DNA from 3 places in the Arthrobacter sedimenti genome. Region 1 is predicted to be linked to each of the others. Evidence: predicted binding sites of a transcription regulator. Region 1 holds the regulator's gene; each other region holds the start of a gene.
The links. Region 1 encodes HrcA, which represses chaperone genes, less so after heat shock. Its sites were predicted from a motif close to TTNGCACTCGNNNNNNNCGAGTGCNAA; they were not measured.

Region 1 (3,849 bases):
GCGATCCGGGATTCCTTGGAATCGGGAACCAGGTGGTCCACCAGCACACCGAGTCGGCGGCCCGGGCCGGGCCTGAAGTCCGCGACGGCAGCGGCCAGGTCGTCGATGCCGTGGAGGGGCTCGACGACGATGCCTTCCACGCGCAGGTCGTCTCCCCAGACCTTTTCCACCAGTTCGGCGTCGTGCTTGCCTTCCACCCAGATCCGGCTTGCCTTGGCAACCTGGGCGCGCTGGCCGGAGACGCGCACCGAACCGGAGGCAGTCCTGCCGGCGGGAGCACCGACGGCCGCCTTGGGTGCCGGCGGCATCAACCGGATGGGCTGGCCCTCGAGGAGGAAACCGAACCCCAGCTTGAAGGACCGCGACTTTCCGCGGCGGTCCTCCAATGCAACGACGTGCATTCCGCCGGACTTCTCCACGCGGGTGACGGCGCCCACCCAGCCGGACTGTACTTCCTCAAGCACCATGCCGCGCTCCACGGGGACCTCGGGCAGCTCCGTCCGCGTGGGAGCGGAAATGCCCCGGGGGCCCCAGTTCTGGTAATCCATGGAATCGATCCGCCTAGCGCTAGCTCCTTAGCCCGGGAGTTTCGCCCGGAGCGGTACCAATGCTAACAACGGGCCGAGGCATAATAGACTGTTAGCACTTAGGCATGTCGAGTGCTAACCCCCGGGTGGCACCGGGCGGGGCGGGCGGCCCCGGACCATGGATGGAGGTGGAGAGTGAGCGAGCCACGCAAACTGGAAGTACTGCGGGCCATCGTGGAGGATTACGTCCACTCCCGCGAGCCGGTTGGGTCAAAGGCCCTGGTGGAGCGGCATCATCTTGGCGTTTCCAGCGCCACCATCCGCAATGACATGGCCGCGCTGGAGGACGAGGGGCTGATCACCGCCCCCCATACCAGCGCCGGCCGGATCCCCACCGACAAGGGCTACCGGCTCTTTGTCGACCAGATCTCGGCAGTCAAGCCCCTTTCGGCTGCAGAACGCCGTGCCATCCAGACCCTCCTGGAGGGCGCGGACGACCTCGACGACGTACTGGACCGCACCGTTCGGCTGCTGTCGCAACTGACCAACCAGGTGGCCGTGGTCCAGTACCCGCACCTGAGCAGGGCACTTGTCCGCCACATCGAATTCGTGCTGCTGGCACCGCGGAAGGTCCTCGTGGTCCTCATCGCCAACAGCGGCAAGGTGGAGCAGCGCGTCATGGACGTCGGCCAGGACCTTGGCGACGAGGCGCTGGCCGAGTTGCGCACCCGTTTCCTGGCTGCCCTGGGGGGAACCCGGCTGAGCCACCTCGCCCAGGCCCTTCCCGCCGTCGTGGCTGCAACGCCCCACTCGCAGCGCCAGGCGGCACACGCGCTGGCCGTCGGCCTTGAGGGGCTGGCGCAGAGCAGTCGGGAAGACCGCATGGTCATGGCCGGCACCGCCAACCTCGCCCGGTCCAATGTGGACTTTCCCCTCAGCATTGGCCCTGTGCTCGAGGCGCTCGAGGAACAGGTGGTGATGCTGCGGCTGTTGAGCGAGATGGCCCAGGACCACCGGGGCGTGGCTGTCAGCATCGGAAGGGAGAACCCCTATGACGGCCTTGCCGAGGCCTCCGTGGTGGCCACCGGCTACGGTCCGGACAGCGCAGCCAAAGTGGGAATCCTCGGTCCTACCCGAATGGACTATCCCACCACCATGGCTGCCGTCAGGGCGGTAGCCCGCTACCTTTCCAGGATTTTGGGGCCCTGACTCTTGGCCGCCGGAGCTTGCTCGGACTGTGAAACAAGAGCCCTGGCCGACCAACTGAACGCAGTACAACAAGGAAGAGACACGAATTTTGAGCAGCCACTATGACGTCCTTGGAGTCTCACCCGAAGCTACGGGCGAAGAGATCAAAAAGGCCTACCGCAAGCTGGCCCGCACCCTTCACCCGGACGTTAACCCAGGTGCCGACGCTGCAGAGCGGTTCAAGGCGGTAACGCACGCCTACGAGGTCCTTTCCGATCCCCAGAAGCGCAGGATCTACGACACCACCGGCAACGAAAACGGCACGGACAACGGTTTCGGCGGCGCCGGTTACGCAGGCCAGGGATTCGCGTTCCAGGACATTTTCGACACCTTCTTTGGCGCCGGTGGTGCCTCGGGTCCGGCGTCGCGCGTCCGCCGCGGCCAGGACGCACTCATCAGTGTCCGGATCGACCTCCGCGACGCCGTATTCGGAGTCAACAAGAAGCTCGAGGTTGACACCGCTGTGGTCTGCCCCACCTGTGATGGATCCTGCTGCCGTCCCGGGACCCAGCCGGAACGCTGCGACATCTGCGGCGGCAGCGGCCAGGTCCAGCGGGCCGTCCGCTCCATCCTCGGCCAGGTCATGACGGCAGCCCCCTGCGGCACTTGCGAAGGATTCGGCACTGTCATCAAGGATCCCTGCAACGAATGCAGTGGCCAGGGCCGCATCCGCAGCCGCCGGTCGCTGACCATCAAGGTTCCCGCCGGCGTCGCCACCGGTACCCGCATCCAGCTCTCCGGCCAGGGCGAGGCCGGCCCTGCAGGGGGCCCGGCGGGCGACCTGTACGTCGAGATCCGCGTCAACAACGACCCCACGTATGTGCGCGAAAGCGATGACCTGCACGCCACCCTGCACATCCCCATGACCGCCGCAGCCCTGGGCACGGACGTCAGCCTGGAAACCTTCGACGGTACCCAGGAGATCGACGTCAAGCCCGGAACCCAGTCCGGCGAAATCATCACCCTGCGCGGGTTGGGTGTTACCCACCTGAGGGGCTACGGCCGCGGCGACTTGAAGGTCCATCTGCAGGTGGACACCCCGGCCAAGCTCGACTCCGCGCAGGAGGACCTCCTGCGCCAGCTTGCCAAGCTCCGGGGTGAGCAGATTACCGAAGGCAAGCTGGCCGCCAGCGGCGGCATGTTCGCCAAGCTCCGGGACCGGTTCGGGAACCTGTAGCGGTGAGCAACCCCGTCTTCTTCACCTCCGTCGGTTCCCTGGACGCAACGACGCCGGGCCGCATGTTCGTCCTCGAAGGAGCGGAGGCGCGGCACGCCGTCACCGTCAAGCGGCTGGCGCCGGGCGAGGCCGTGGACATTGTCGACGGCGCCGGCACCCGGATGACCGGAAAGGTCGTCTCGGCCGCACCGTCCGGGCTCGAGGTGGAGTGCAGCAGCCTGACGGTGGAAGACAGGCCGGAGGTCCGGCTGGTGCTGGTCCAGGCTTTGGCCAAAGGCGACCGCGACGAACTGGCCATTGAGACAGCCACGGAACTGGGCGTCGACGCGGTGGTTCCCTGGCAGTCTGAACGGTCCATCGTCCGCTGGAAGGGCGACCGCGCAGCGCGGGCGCACGCCAAGTGGGAATCAACCGTGACGGCGGCCGCCAAGCAGGCGCGGCGTGCCTGGATCCCGGAAGTCCGGGCTGCCGTCGACACCACGGCGCTTTCCGCCGCCGTGGAGGCGGCAGACCTGGCGGTCATCCTGCATGAAGACGCCGTGCGGCCGCTGCGTACCGTCCTGGAGGCATGGCAGGGGAGTGCAGGTGCCGGCCCCCGTGAAATTCTGCTGATCGTAGGCCCGGAGGGCGGCATCAGCCCGCGGGAAGTAACCAAACTCTGCGACAAAGGCGCTGTGACGGCCCTGCTGGGGCACCATGTCCTGCGGTCCTCCACAGCCGGCCCGGCCGCCGTCGTGCTTGCCAGCGACATCCTTGGCCGCTGGACCACTACCTGACCTTAAAGGACCTCGTGTCCTCGTTTTTGTCCGGCTCTCCGCTGGAGCCGGCCTGCGCTACGCGGAGCTCGTAGTCGCCTGGCGGCAGGTTGAGGGCAAGCGTGAAGACGCCCGCCTGTCC
Region 2 (3,849 bases), on a different contig from region 1:
CCTCGAACTTGCTGGCCCCCTGGACCCCGGACTGCTGCACGTGGCGGTGGGGCGTGCCGGGCTGGCTTTCCTCTTCGCGCTGGGCGAGGGTGCCACGTGGCGGATGCTGGCCACCCGCCCGGCGGTCCCGGGCTCCAGCGCCCGCTTCGGCCAGCTTGGTCCGCCCGTGCCGCCGGCGGAGGTGGCGCGGCTGGTGAATGAGTCGGGCCTGGGAGCCACCGTGCGTGAGGTGGGATGGTCCGCCCAGGTCCCGCTGCAGCATCGGATTGCCAGCACGTTCGGGAGCAGCCCCGTCTTCCTGGCCGGCGACGCCGCCCACGCCCACTCACCGGCGGGAGGACAGGGCATGAACAACGGCATCCTGGACGCCCTCAACCTCGGTTGGAAGCTGGGGTTCGCCTCGACCGCCGGCAGACCGCTGCCGGAACTGCTGGAAAGCTACGGGCGGGAGCGGCTGACCGCAGCCCGGCGGGTGCTGGCGCTGACGCACCTGATCTTCTTCGGCGAAGCTTCGCCGCATCCGGCAGCCCGCCTGGTCCGCACCATCCTGCCGGCGTTCGCTCCAGTCATGCCGATCCTGCTTCGCCGGCGGTGGCTCATCGCGAGGGGAGTCAGGCTGCTGGCGCAGCCCTTCGTGAACTACCGGAACAGCGCCATCTCGCGCGACGTTACACCCGGGGCCAGCGGGTGGACGCGGCCGGGCGAGCGGCTGCCCGATGCCGTGGTGTCGGTTGACGGACAGGTGATCCGCCTGCACGAGCTGACCGCCGTGCCGGGCATTCACCTTTTGCTGGGGCGCGACGCCGGCCAGGTGGCCTTGGGTGCCGGCCGCAGCTTTCCAGCGGTGGACAGCCAGCCCGGGTTGCTGCACGTCCACCGCCTCACCAGCCACCCCGGCGCCGGCATTGTTGCCGTCCGCCCGGACGGCTACGTGGGCTTCCGCTGCGGCGGGGCGGACCCGGCCCAGCTGCTCGACTGGCTCCGCCTGGTCGGTGCCGTCCGGGACTAGGTGCGCTCCGGGTCCAAGGCGACCCTCCGCCGTCGTGATGCTCCATCACTTATGGCTCCTAAAGCGGCCTTTTAGGGACCAAAACTGATAGAGCAACCGGGGTGGGGAGGGTAGTTGCGGAGGGATTGCGGGCGTAGTCTGGTCAGTTCAAGACAGATCAGTCCAGCATGAGAGGGGAAGTTCCATGACCATCCCGCCAGTGCACGAACCTGAGCCGTTTCCGCCCGAACCCGGTCCGGAGCCCACCTCTCCGGATCCCACCCAGCCGCCCGGTCCGCCGTCCCCCAACCCGTTCCCGGCACCGCCGGCGCCCGGCCCGCTGCCGGTGCCGGATCCAGGGCCCGCGCCGCTTCGCCCGGATCCCACCAGGGACTGACGGCAAACCGGTAAAGCAGTGACTCCGAAGAGGGGCCTTCTGCGCAGCAGCAGCTGCGGAGAAGGCCCCTCTTCATGCTGCGGACGTCGCGAAAATCAGGCCCGCTTCGGACCCAAAAATAGGCAGGAAATCCGCGGCTGAACCCCCTTGAAGACCTCCTGCTGCAGTGCTAAAAAATCTATATCAGCCACTACAGATAAGGCTGATGTGGAAAAAGTGTTGGACCATCTCTTACGAGGAGGGAAGCCATGTTGATGCGAACCGATCCGTTCCGCGAGCTGGACAGGCTGGCCCAGCAGGTCCTCGGTACCACCGCACGCCCGGCAGCGATGCCGATGGACGCGTGGCGTGAGGACCAGGAATTCGTCGTGGCCTTCGACTTGCCCGGCGTCGCGGTGGATTCGGTGGACCTGGATGTGGAACGGAACGTCCTGACGGTGCGGGCGGAACGGCCCGATCCCGTGGGCAAGGACACCGAACTGATCGCCGCCGAACGGCCGCGCGGCGTCTTCAGCCGCCAGTTGATCCTCGGCGACACCCTGGACGCGGACAAGGTCAAGGCCAGCTATGACGCCGGCGTCCTGACGCTGCGGATCCCGGTGGCCGAAAAGGCCAAGCCGCGCAAGATCGAGATTGAAACGAAGGGGGCAAAGCAGGAGATCTCCGCATAGCCGGCAGGGATCCCGCCCGGTGCAGAATCCGAAGGGGTCCAACAAAAGGCTCGGGAGGCGGGCACATCTGTTGACTGCCTTTTTGGGGCGAATCGCCATCTGTGCAACGCCACAGCGCCAGACAGCGCATCGGCAGCGTAGGCCTTAACCTTCCGACACGGTGGCCCCCGGGTTTAGCCGGGGGCCATCCGCGTGACAGCGCATACTGCAGGCCCGCGTCAGACGCTGAATTCCAGCATCAGGGCGGGCAGTTCGTCAGCCAGTTCGCGGGCCAGGAAGCCGAGCGGTCCCATCCTGCTGGCCAAGCGGTCCCCCGCGGCTGCATGCAGGTGGGTTCCCCAGCATGCTGCCTGGGCGCCGGTAGTTCCGCGGGCACGGAACCCGGCGATGGCTCCCGCAAGGACGTCGCCGCTGCCGGACGTGCCCAGCCCGCCATACCCCGTGGTGATCTTCCACAGCTCCGGCTCGTCCGGGTTCAGGCCGGGCGGCTGGGTTATCAGCCCCTGGCAGCTGACCACGGCGCCGAACCTGGCGGAAATCTCGGCCAGGTCCTTTTCGAGATCATTCACGTCCCGCCCCAGCAGGACCTCCGCTTCCGTCGGGTTTGGGGTGAGGATCAGCCTTCCGTGCCACGGGCCAAGTTGGTCCTCCAGCGGCACCAGGGCACCCAGCGCGTAGGCATCGAGGACGACGGCGGGACCTTCCCCCGCGCCGGCGTCGCCTTGGGCGCCGCTACCCGCGCCGCCCTCGCGGCTGAGCAACGCTTCCAGAAGTTCATTGGCAAGGTCGGGATCGTCCAGGCCCGGGCCCACCAGGATGGCGTTGGCTTTATCCAGGTAGGAGGAAATCCGGTCCAGTTCCGGCTTAACAGAGCCAGCGGCGGTTTCCGGGAGTCCGATCGAGCCGCACTCGGGCACGGCCACTCCCAGCTGCACTGACACCGATTCGGCCACCGCCAGTGTGAGCTTCCCGGCCCCGGCGCGCAGGGATGCGGTGCCGGCCAGGAGGGCTGCCCCGGGGGTGGCCCGGGCCCCGCCCACCACCAGCACCGACCCGCGGGAATACTTATCAGCGCCCGGCGCCGGCAGCGGCCACTCCCGCAGGAGCGACGGCGTCACCAGGGTGGGGCCGGATGCTTCAGCGCGGGCGGACACTGGTGTCTCCCGCGTGCTGGGTGACCTCGACGCCCTGCTCCGCCAGATGGTCGGCCACGTTGAAGCTTTCCAGCGTCCACGGCCCCACGCCCGAGGGCCGGACGAACTTGGTCAGTGACGCGTTGAGGATGGCCTCCCTGGCCGCCAGGTCCAGCAGTTCCTTTTCGCTGAGGCCTTCCAGGACATACCGGAACAGCATGATCACGGCGTCATGGCACACCAGCATGACCCGCTGGCCCATGCCTGTGCTGTTCAGCTCCGCCAGGACGGCCCGCAGGCGCAGCGCCACGTCCGCCCACGATTCCCCTCCGGGCGGCCGGTAGTACAGCTTGCCCAGCCAGTCCCGGCGCTCGGATTCCCCGGGGTAGCGGTTCTCCACTCCCAGCCGGGTGAGCCGGTCCAGGATGCCTAGTTCGCGGTCACGAAGCCTTTCATCGGTGCGCACCTGCAGCGGCCAGCCGGCGGTTTCCACCGCAATCTCAGCCGTTTGCCGCGCCCGGGCATAGGGGGAGGACACCACCGTGTCGGGACGGAACTGCTCCGCGATCCGTCCCAGTGCCGTACCCAGCGCCTTGGCCTGGTCCCTGCCGGTACCGGATAGGTTCACATCCGCATCGCGGGCGGGAACCTCGATGACCT
Region 3 (3,849 bases), on a different contig from region 1:
CTTGACGGGGTCGATTACGCCCGCGCCGATCAGGTCCTCGTACTCGCCGGACTTGGCGTTGAAGCCGTGGTTGATCTCGGCGTCGGCAACCTTGGCGGCGACAACGTAGCCGTCGAAGCCGGCGTTCTGGGCGATCCAGCGCAGCGGCTGGACCAGCGCGCGGCGGACGATGCCTACGGCTGCCGCGGCGTCGCCTTCCAGGGCCTTGACCGAGGCGTCCTCATCCAGTGCCTTGAGGGCGTGGACCAGGGCGGAGCCGCCACCGGAGACGATGCCTTCTTCAAGGGCAGCGCGGGTGGAGGACACGGCGTCCTCGATGCGGTGCTTCTTTTCCTTCAGCTCAACCTCGGTGGCCGCGCCGACCTTGATGACGCCGATGCCGCCGGCCAGCTTGGCCAGGCGCTCCTGGAGCTTTTCGCGGTCCCAGTCGGAGTCGGTGCGGGTCAGCTCGGCGCGCAGCTGGGCAACCCGTGCCGCTACGTCCTCGGCCGAACCGGCGCCGTCCACGATGGTGGTGTTGTCCTTGGTGACGGTGATGCGGCGGGCAGTACCCAGCACCTCCAGGCCAACGGAGTCCAGGCTCAGGCCCAGCTCCGGGGAGACAACCTGCGCGCCGGTGAGGGTGGCGATGTCCTGCAGCATGGCCTTGCGGCGGTCACCGAAGCCCGGAGCCTTGACGGCAACGACGTTCAGGGTGCCGCGGATGCGGTTGACGATCAGCGTGGACAGGGCCTCGCCCTCAACGTCTTCGGCAATGATGAACAGCGGCTTGGAGGCCTGCAGCGCCTTTTCGAGCAGCGGCAGGAATTCCTGGATAGAGGAGATCTTGCCCTGGTTGATCAGGATGAGTGCGTCCTCGAGGACAGCTTCCTGGCGCTCCGCGTCGGTGACGAAGTACGGGGACAGGTAGCCCTTGTCGAACTGCATGCCCTCGGTGAGGACCAGTTCGGTCTGCGTGGTGGAGGACTCTTCGATGGTGATGACGCCATCCTTGCCCACCTTGCCGAAGGCCTCGGCGAGGAGCTCGCCGATTTCGTCGCTCTGGGCGGAGATGGCGGCAACGTTTGCCACCTGGGTGCCTTCAACCGGCCGGGCGTTCTCCAGCAGGCGGGCAGCCACGGCTTCAACCGCAACTTCGATGCCGCGCTTGATCTGGCCGGGGGCAGCGCCGGCTGCAACGTTGCGCAGGCCTTCCTTGACCAGGGCCTGGGCCAGGACCGTGGCGGTGGTGGTGCCGTCGCCGGCAACGTCGTTGGTCTTGGTGGCTACTTCCTTGGCCAGCTGGGCGCCAAGGTTCTCGTAGGGATCGTCCAGTTCCACTTCGCGGGCGATGGTGACGCCGTCGTTCGTGATGGTGGGGGCGCCCCACTTCTTGTCCAGGACGACGTTGCGGCCGCGCGGGCCGAGCGTCACCTTGACGGTGTTCGCGAGCTTATCGATGCCGGCCTCAAGGGACCGGCGGGCAGCGTCATTAAACGCAAGCTGCTTTGCCATGGTTTTGTCCTTTCAAAGACAGAACCCCGCACTGCCGGCCAGCATGAGCATGGCCGGCGGCACGGGGATCCGGAAGAGTTACTTTACGACGATCGCCAGGACGTCGCGGGCGGAGAGCACAAGGTACTCGGTGCCGCCGGTCTTGACTTCGGTTCCGCCGTACTTGGAGTAGATGACAACGTCGCCAACGGCTACGTCAACGGGGACGCGGTTGCCGTCTTCGAAGCGGCCGGGGCCTACTGCGACAACTTCGCCTTCCTGCGGCTTCTCCTGTGCGGAGTCCGGGATGACCAGGCCGGAAGCCGTGGTCTGCTCGGCTTCGAGCGGGCGGACAACAATACGATCCTCAAGAGGCTTAATAGAGACCGACACTCGGACCTCTCCTTTTCGTCAGCAAATTCGTGGACTGGAAAGCTTTCCGCCGTAGCTGGCAAACCGTCGTCGCGGTGCCGGCAGCAGCCTGGCTGGCAGCTCTTCATGTGTTAGCACCCTCCTAGGGAGAGTGCTAATGAAGACTCTATGTAAGGGTTAGCACTCGGTCAAGGTGAGTGCCAACGTTTCGTCACGGGCGTACGCCATTAGCAGGACGTACGACGCCGGGTGGCGGGGCCGAAGCCGCAGCGCACCTACCGGCCCAGGTCGTCGAAGTCCACGTCTTCGCCGCCGTCGGAATCGCCGCCACCCTGCTTCCGGCCCCGATAGAGGAACCACCCGGATCCCGCTGCGGTGAGCAGCGCAATAACGAGGAAAACGATGCTCCCCGCCCGGGCGCCGTCGTACAGCCCGCGGATGTCCTTGGCCTCCTGGGTGTTGTCCTGGATGTCGTTGCCGCCCACGGAGTAGACGGTGGCGTTAAAGGTGTCCAGCAGGAAGATGATCACCAGCAGGGCGATGCAGACCACGGCCACCACGGCAGCGGCGATCAGCACGGGACGGGCGAACCTGGCCGGCCCGCTGTGGCGGGGCTCGTGGTCCGCGGTCTCTCCGGGGGCTGCGCTCTCATCCATGGTTTCAACAGTATCCGCATCCCGGCCGCGCGCTCCTCCACTACGCTGGAACCCATGGCTCACGCTCCCCAGGACCAGATTGCACAGGACCAGATCGCACCGCTGTTGACCCCCGAGGGCTGGGAGCTGCTGGCGTCCCTGGGCCCCTACCGGGACGAGGATTCGTTCGAGCTTAATTCCGCCCTCCGCAAGGCCGGGCACTCTCCCGAGCTCGTATCCGCCGTGCTCACGCAGTCCCGGCTGCGGACCCGGGCCGAGGCGAAATTCGGCGAGTTTGCCCGGCAGATGCTCTTCACCCAGGCCGGACTGGAGCAGGCCACGCGCCTGAATGTCGCCGCCCACCACGCACGCAGGTTCGCGGCTGCGGGGATCAACCACGTGGCGGACCTGGGCTGCGGCCTCGGCGCCGACTCACTGGCCCTGGCTTCCCTGGACATCAACGTCACCGCCGTCGAAATGGATGAAACCACCGCGGCCTGCGCCACAGTGAACCTCATCCCGTTCCCCAACGCCACGGTGGTCCACGCGGACGCGGCGGCGGTCCCGCTGGAAGGGATCGACGGCGTCTGGCTGGATCCGGCCCGCCGCGTCACCTCCACCTCCGGCACCAAACGGATCTGGGACCCCGAGGCGTTCTCGCCGCCGTTGTCCTTCGTGGAGTCGCTCGCCGCCGGGGGGAAGGCGGTGGGAGTGAAGATGGGCCCGGGCATGCCGCACGAATCCGTTCCCGCCGGGTGCGAGGCGCAATGGGTGTCGGTAGGCGGCGACGTCACCGAAGTGACCTTGTGGTTCAACGCCGTGCGCAGGCCCGGTGTCCGCCGCGCTGCCCTGGTCCTGGGTTCCCAAGGGCCGGCCGAGCTCACCAGCGGGGAGGACTTCGGCGCCGGCCCGACAGCGCCGGTGGGAGCCGTGGAGGGGTACCTGTACGAACCCGACGGCGCCGTGATCCGCGCCGGGTTGGTGGCGGACGTGGCGCTGGAACTCGGCGGACACTTGGTGGATGAGCACATCGCCTACATCTGCGCCCCGGAGCTCCTGGACACCCCCTTTGCCAGGGCCTACAAGGTCCTGCAGGTCATGCCCTACAACGTCAAAGCGCTGAAGGCGTGGGTGAAGCAGGAGGGAATCACCGTGCTGGACATCAAGAAACGCGGCACCGCGGTGACCCCGGAAGAGCTGCGGAAGCAGCTGCTGCCGGGCGGGAAGAACACCGGCGGCAAGGGCGGAGCCAGGAAGGGCGGCAAAACGGCCACCCTGGTCCTGACCCGCATCGGCGAGGACCGGGTGGCTATCGTGGTGGAACCCGTCTGACTGCCTGGCCGGGAGCCCCTCGCGCAGCTACTGGGCG

Region 2: ACFO0G_RS04520 (Hsp20/alpha crystallin family protein) is a predicted target of HrcA. The motif match lies at 1,532-1,558, and genes of this name have one in related genera.
Region 3: groES (co-chaperone GroES) is a predicted target of HrcA. The motif match lies at 2,023-2,049, and genes of this name have one in related genera.

What each region holds. Positions count from the first base shown of each region.
Region 1 covers NZ_JBHSDQ010000003.1:252,062-255,910, forward strand. Annotated here, with positions in the region: gene ACFO0G_RS09255 (DUF3097 domain-containing protein) at 1-548, opposite strand, end outside; gene hrcA (heat-inducible transcriptional repressor HrcA) at 723-1,736, shown strand; gene dnaJ (molecular chaperone DnaJ) at 1,825-2,952, shown strand; gene ACFO0G_RS09270 (16S rRNA (uracil(1498)-N(3))-methyltransferase) at 2,955-3,728, shown strand; gene ACFO0G_RS09275 (GerMN domain-containing protein) at 3,721-3,849, opposite strand, start outside.
Region 2 covers NZ_JBHSDQ010000001.1:954,118-957,966, reverse strand. Annotated here, with positions in the region: gene ACFO0G_RS04530 (FAD-dependent monooxygenase) at 1-1,009, shown strand, start outside; gene ACFO0G_RS04525 (hypothetical protein) at 1,194-1,385, shown strand; gene ACFO0G_RS04520 (Hsp20/alpha crystallin family protein) at 1,634-2,056, shown strand; gene ACFO0G_RS04515 (NAD(P)H-hydrate dehydratase) at 2,275-3,210, opposite strand; gene ACFO0G_RS04510 (histidine phosphatase family protein) at 3,194-3,849, opposite strand, start outside.
Region 3 covers NZ_JBHSDQ010000001.1:506,772-510,620, forward strand. Annotated here, with positions in the region: gene groL (chaperonin GroEL) at 1-1,494, opposite strand, end outside; gene groES (co-chaperone GroES) at 1,573-1,866, opposite strand; gene ACFO0G_RS02270 (hypothetical protein) at 2,121-2,501, opposite strand; gene ACFO0G_RS02275 (class I SAM-dependent methyltransferase) at 2,556-3,812, shown strand; gene ACFO0G_RS02280 (shikimate 5-dehydrogenase) at 3,840-3,849, opposite strand, start outside.